2 regions of the Desulfosporosinus sp. BICA1-9 genome follow, and region 1 is predicted to be linked to the other one. Evidence: a T-box and tRNA genes for the amino acid it is inferred to sense, from the RefSeq annotation. Region 1 holds a T-box; the other holds one or more tRNA genes.

Evidence for each region. The T-box of region 1 lies ahead of thrS (threonine--tRNA ligase). A T-box ahead of a tRNA ligase gene usually reads a tRNA of that ligase, here a tRNA-Thr.
Region 2: it has a tRNA-Thr gene. The T-box ahead of thrS (threonine--tRNA ligase) is inferred to sense a tRNA for this amino acid. The anticodon was not compared.

The regions. Positions count from the first base shown of each region.
Region 1 is NZ_JUEE01000168.1:20,172-23,596, reverse strand. It holds gene speE (polyamine aminopropyltransferase) at 1-238, shown strand, start outside; gene JL57_RS21030 (putative sporulation protein YtxC) at 562-1,434, shown strand; T-box leader at 1,481-1,704, shown strand; gene thrS (threonine--tRNA ligase) at 1,756-3,425, shown strand, end outside.
Region 2 is NZ_JUEE01000158.1:11,246-14,670, forward strand. It holds gene JL57_RS20155 (nickel-dependent hydrogenase large subunit) at 1-202, opposite strand, end outside; gene JL57_RS20160 (hydrogenase small subunit) at 210-1,328, opposite strand; tRNA gene JL57_RS20165 (tRNA-Thr) at 1,457-1,531, shown strand; gene JL57_RS34975 (hypothetical protein) at 2,060-2,338, shown strand; gene JL57_RS34980 (methyl-accepting chemotaxis protein) at 2,341-3,425, shown strand, end outside.

The DNA of each region.
Region 1 (3,425 bases):
GCGTATTCAGGACTATTTCCCGGTTTGTAGGGTTTATCAGGCGCACATTCCGACCTACCCGTCAGGTCACTGGCTGTTTGGTTTTGCCTCTAAAACTTATGATCCACTGACAGATCTTGACGCCCAGGCTTGGAACAGTCTTGGACTGAAAACAAAATATTATAACACTGAAATTCATAGAGGAAGCTTTGCTCTGCCTAACTACGTATTAGATTTACTGGTAAATGCAGGGGAATGATAGTATTGGTATTGTCGTGAAAAGGTTTGGTGACTGTCTGTGCTTCTAAATGTAGAATGTAAATAATAAATATATGATATATTAGCTGAAAGTCTCCCTTAACAGGGAGGCTTTTGTGCTAAGTGGAGAAAGTACAAGCAAAGGGGTGCCAGAAGGTACCCCTTTGCTTGTTGTTGAGTGGATATTACAAAAGAATGAAAGATTGCGTTTCTGGAAATATTAAGGAATGTGCCAAGTATTTCAAAAATAAAAAGTGCTGATAGATTGGCCGAACCGAAATATGCCTTAGAAAAGGTCATATACATTACTATGGAGGGGTGCCAGTGGAACATTCCGTGCAATTAGGGACGCAATACTACCGGGAGAGTATCTGTGCAAGTTTACGCGAACTGCGCGACCGTGAAAAACTCCCCTTTCAAATCGTGGAACATAAGCAGGGAAAACGCTGGATCATTAAGTGTCAGTTCCAAGAGAATTCGTTGGATGAAACTGAAAATGAGGGAATGGTACAAAAAATCCATCGTTATTATTTAGCGAATGCCTTGGCAGAAACGATTTTGCAGCATTGGGAAAGAGACCACATCGTTCAAATACTTAAAAAAAAGCAATACTTAAAAGAAACCAATTGGCAAATAATACTCAACAAAGCTGTGGACTATTTGAATCAAGGACTAGGGCAAGTTCGTGGTTATCGAGTGAACCGTAAAACCATCCTAGTTACCCAAATTTTAAGTTGCTTAGATCAGAGCGCAGTTTTTGACATAGAGGGTTTTTTACGGTTTCGTGCACAAGAGTATAAAAACGAAGTATCCAAAGCAGTGGAATACGCTATTGATGAGTACGTTATTGAAAAAGAGTATTTAGAATTTATCCAGCTGTTAAAGCACTTCGTAGAAAGTCAAAGACCTCGTCTGGAATTTTTACATGTGGGAATGACACCAAAAGGTAAATTTCATCTCTATAACAATGAAGGAGTTCAAGTAACCCATCAGTTCCTTGAAGACTATCAGCTTGACAATATTCATGAGCTAGGGTATGAAGATTTATTGGTCAGTGCCTTAATAGTCGTTGCACCTCGTCAAATTACGCTGCACATACGTTATGATGGTTACAAAGATACCTTGCAAACAATCCGGAGTGTTTTTGGAGATCGAGTCTGTGATTGTAAAGGTTGTTCCCTATGTGAAAAGTTTTGACAAAAATGAGATTGGCTTGTTATAATAAGTCATTCCTTAAATCTAGTCAAAATCGTTGAAAGGGAGAGTATCCTGAAACTACCGTGTAAGAGATGGAATGCCTAGGCTGTAAGCTTTCCTCACGGACGCACAGGAGAAAACCACCCTTGAGTGTGGGGCTGAACTTTAGTAAGCTCTGCCGTACCCCGCGTTAAGGGAAATCGAGTGAGAGGTGCGATATCAAACCTTTCAATTGGGTGGAACCACGGGAGTAGAACTCTCGTCCCTGTCAGGGACGAGAGTTTTTTATTTTTAAGAATAATTTACTAAGGAGTGAAATCAATGCTTAAGGTCACCTTAAAAGACGGCTCAATTCGCGAGGTTGAACCAGGAACGACAATAGTGGAACTCGCGTCTTCTATCTCTCGGGGACTGGCGAAAGTTGCGGTAGCCGGGAAAGTCAATGATAAGACGAAGGACCTTTCCTATCCACTGACGGAAGATGCGGCGGTGGAGATCATAACCATAGATAGTGACGAAGGGTTAGATGTTTTAAGGCATTCCACAGCCCATTTAATGGCCGAGGCCGTAGGAAATCTTTTTCCAGGGACAAAATTTGGAATTGGACCTTCGATTGCCAAGGGGTATTACTATGACTTTGACTCTGAACATGTGTTTACTCCCGAGGATCTGGTAAGTATAGAGAAGGAAATGAACCGTCTTATCAAGGAAAAGCATTCTTTCCAACGGAGAGAAGTCACCCGAGCTGAGGCACTTTCTCACTTTGGTGCATTGGGAGAGAAATATAAGGTTGAACTCATTGAGGGCCTTCCTGAGGATGCGACGATTTCAATGTACACTCAAGGGAACTTCACTGACCTTTGTGCAGGGCCCCATCTTCCCTCCACGGCCAATATTAAGGCCTTTAAGCTGATGAGCTTAGCGGGTGCTTATTGGCGCGGAAGCGAAAAGAATAAAATGCTGCAGAGGATCTATGGAACCGTCTTTGCTAAACCAGCAGATCTGGAAGACCACTTGTTCAAGTTGGAAGAAGCTAAGCGACGTGACCATCGTAAGCTCGGTCTGGAGCTCGATCTCTTTAGCCTACACGAAGAGGGCCCCGGTTTTCCATTTTTCCATCCTAAAGGCATGATCTTACGCAATGCGCTGGAGGATTTTTGGCGGCAGGAACACCGTCGACGCGGGTACCAGGAGATTAAGACCCCAATTATTCTGAATCGTTCGATGTGGGAACAATCCGGTCATTGGAATCATTATAAGGAAAATATGTATTTCACAGAAATTGACGACCAGGATTTTTGCGTAAAACCCATGAACTGTCCAGGTGGCATGATCATGTATAAGACAAAAATGCGCAGTTATCGTGACCTCCCGCTTCGTGTCGGGGAACTGGGACTTGTACACCGCCATGAACTTTCGGGTGCACTCCACGGCTTACTACGCGTTCGAAACTTTACTCAGGATGATGCGCATATTTTCATGCTCCCTTCTCAAATCAATGAAGAACTCATTGGGGTTATAGAACTCGTTGACTATTTCTATAAAGTGTTTGGTTTTGAGTATAAAGTGGAATTGTCGACCCGGCCTGAGGATTCCATGGGCTCAGATGAGGATTGGGAAACCGCCACCAAGGCCCTTCAAGATGCCTTAGAAGATAAGGGAATTGAATACAAGATTAATCCGGGTGATGGAGCCTTCTATGGACCTAAAATCGATTTTCATGTCAAGGATTGCCTCGATCGGACCTGGCAGTGTGGAACGATTCAACTTGATTTTCAAATGCCGGAGAAGTTTGACTTATCCTATATCGGTGAAGACGGTCAAAAGCATCGCCCAGTCATGATTCACCGGGTGGTGTATGGAAGTATCGAACGCTTTATTGCACTTCTGACAGAGCATTATGCAGGGGCCTTTCCTGTCTGGCTGACACCGACTCAGGTTCGAATTCTGCCGATCAGTGAGCGGCACCATGAATATGCCAAATCCCTAGC
Region 2 (3,425 bases), on a different contig from region 1:
AGGAACAAATACCGCAAATGCGTTGGGTGTAATAAGGCATATCCATGGCCGAGCGACCTATTAAAATTTGCTCGAATCCTCGATAGAGAGTATCAGAAATAAAGGCGTCTTTGATTTCCCCGTCTTCGAGCCAAGCCTCCAATAACATGGGATTGTGAATGCGTGAAACAGGAAAGATTGTTTTCTTCTCCAGAATGTTCACTCCTAAATTAAGTTTTCTTGAGCCAATACCGATGAAAGGACTTGACCTTTTTAACAGAAGGTCGATTCGGAGCCTTGACGGTGGATTTTAGTAAATTCTTTTGGAGCCGACCATTATAAAGAGAGGAGGCAACATGCCCTACTAGAGCAACTGAGGTTAATCCTAAAACTCCAAGTCCGACCGCATCAGTGGCAACCTTTGTCCCGCCAGGGAAGGGGATATCGGGTAGGTGAGCGGTAAACGGCGACATCAAGTCAGGGTAACCGGGCTCAGTACATCCGATGCAGGGCGTGTTGCAGCCAATGGGCCAATTGATACGGTCGTTCCAACGGCGAATCGGGCAGTCGGCATAGGTGACAGGTCCTTTACAGCCGACTCGAAATAGACATTCCTTTTGTCCGATTTCTGTAGCGAAAATCCCCTGATCATAGTCGCGCCTTCGAGGGCAACGGTTATGCACGGTTTCTCCATAAAAAAGTTTGGGTCTTCCGAATTTTTCAAGTTCAGGTTCACCGTATAAGGCTAAGTGGAGTAGGGTCCCCATAATCCAATCCGGATGGGCAGGGCATCCGGAAACGTTAATAACCCTTCGTTCGGGAAGAATGTTCTGTACTCCAGTCGCTTGACTTGGATTAGGATAACCGGCAACTGGGCCTCCGTAAGTGGCGCAGCTGCCAATAGCCACTACGTATTTGGCCTTGAGACCAAGGCAACGAACCAGTTCTAGCCCAGTAATTAGCCTGCCATTATCGTAGGCCACATGGTTATAGTGACCGTTGTCACGCTGGATCATGGAACCTTGGACGATCAAAATATATTCATGGGGCATTTTCTCGTAAGTTTCTTGAAGGACTTGGTAGGTCACTTCTCCGTGAGCCTGCATCATACTCCAATCATAGCGCCAATCGACAATGTTGCTGAGGATATCTGAAAACGTTGGCGTCCATATATTATCAAGGGAGATACTATCTCCAGTACAAGTGCCTGTCTCAATCATCACCACAGGAAGTTTATTAACCTCACCCGCGCCGACTGCTTGGGCTAGGGGTGGGGCAAGGAGCTCAAAAAAGTTACCCATAATGGCTCCCTGGATGGCTAATTTTAAAAAGTCCCGTCGACTTAGCATGCAATCCCCCCTTGAGAGGGTATTATTTCCAGAAACACACAGATAAACCCTAAAATCAATTACTTTTGCAAAAAATAATATTTGACGAAATTGCAAAAATGGAGTAAGATTACTATCGTCCATGAAATGCCGATGTGGCTCAGAGGTAGAGCAGCTCACTCGTAATGAGCAGGTCGTCGGTTCGATTCCGACCATCGGCTCCATAGGGAAACGAGACCCCGCAAGCGATTGCGGGGTTTTTGCGTTTTGTAACTATTTTGTTTTTGCCCGTAACGTTGCAACAGCGTTGTGGATATAGACTAATGAGAAGATCAAAAATTGTCAAAATATTTGTTAGATTATGTATTATTATATTATACTACGTTTCTGCGTGTATTTTGGGAGGATGAATTAGATGGATGAGATTCAAGTTGTTAGTTTTTACGCTAAGAGAAAATATTGTAATCATCTACTAACTACCCCTAACTAGATGAGACGCTCAATACTGTGAAATGATCATAATATCGGTGACTTATAAGATTTTAGTTTGTTTATAAATTAGACACTAATTATTTAACTTACTTATTCATACTATTAACTTTATGTTATCTTAATAGCTTTAGCTTATGTTTGATACTTTTTTGCACAAAGTAATTGCTTTAACTTTTTACAGGGAAATTCTTAGTGTAAATTCTGTTATAGAATAACTTAGTACAATTATTGTGCTGTAAATATTGAAAGGGGAATTTTGAATGTCAGTAAAAGATTTGAAGTTAAGGAACAAAATACTATTTTCAACAGGTTTTGTCGTCTTAGTGTCATTTATTTGCGTTATTTTACTAGTATCAACGAGATCAGTTGAAATGGCTAAGACCGCAGCATACGAGACAGTAGCGCATGCAGCAAATGAATATGCAAATCAAGTTACGAATGAATTAAATGTTCCTATGAACTCGGTTAGAACTTTAGGTTCAACGTTTAAAGGACTTAAGGAAGCTAACAACACTGATCGAGCAACGATGAATTCATGATTGTGAACGTCTTAAAAGATAACCCTCTTTTTCTAGCGACCTGGACCTTATGGGAGCCAAATTTACTCGATGGAAAAGACGCCGATTATGTAAATCAACCAGGATATGATGCAACGGGTCGATTTATCCCTTATTGGAATAGGGGGGCAGGAGATATCAAATTAGAGCCTCTTACTGACTATGAAACACCTGGAGCAGGGGACTATTACTTAATTCCTAAAAGAACTCAGAAAGAAACTATTATCGAACCATACCAGTACAAAGTGAATGGTGAAGAAGTTCTCGTTACTAGCTTAGTAAAACCTATATTGATCGACGGTAACAATGAAATACTAGGAGTAGCAGGGGTTGAAATCGCTTTAGAAACAATTCAAAATATGATTTTGGATATAAAGCCATTCAAAACAGGGTATGCAAGTCTTGTGTCTAATGATGGAAAGTATGTTTCAAACCTAGATGTGGAAAAAGTAGGCAAGGACGTAGATGATCAAGAGGCTAAAGCAGCTATCAAAACTGCTGAAAGTTATACCATATCAAATAGTGAGTATTACAGATTGTACGTGCCTGTGGCCATTGGTCAAACGACGACACCATGGTCGTTGGCAGTCACCGTTCCAATGACAACGATTTTAGAGCAAGCAAACTCCATTCGGAATTTCTCAATCATTGTTGCTTTGATTGCAATATTTGCGATTGGTTTAGTCATTTTCATTGTTTCTGGAAGCATAACTAAGTCTATTGTACATACAAGTGAAGTTTTAAAGGACATCTCACAAGGGGATGGTGACCTAACAAAACGCTTGAACATTGTATCTAACGATGAAGTAGGAAAACTTTCTCAGCATTTCAATCGGTTTATAGGTGATATTCATAGCATTGTTGCGGAAGTTAACGATACGGCCAGTACTCTGGGTGCCACGAGCGAAGAATTATCAGCTGCAGCTCAAGAAGCGACTGCAGCAAGTGATCAAGTCGCTGGTATACTTGGGCAACTTGCTTCGGGAGCATCCGAGCAGGCAATCTCAGTAGGAAAGACAGGCGAAATGATAAGCAAATGTCTACCAACGCTCAACAAGTCGCCGTTAAT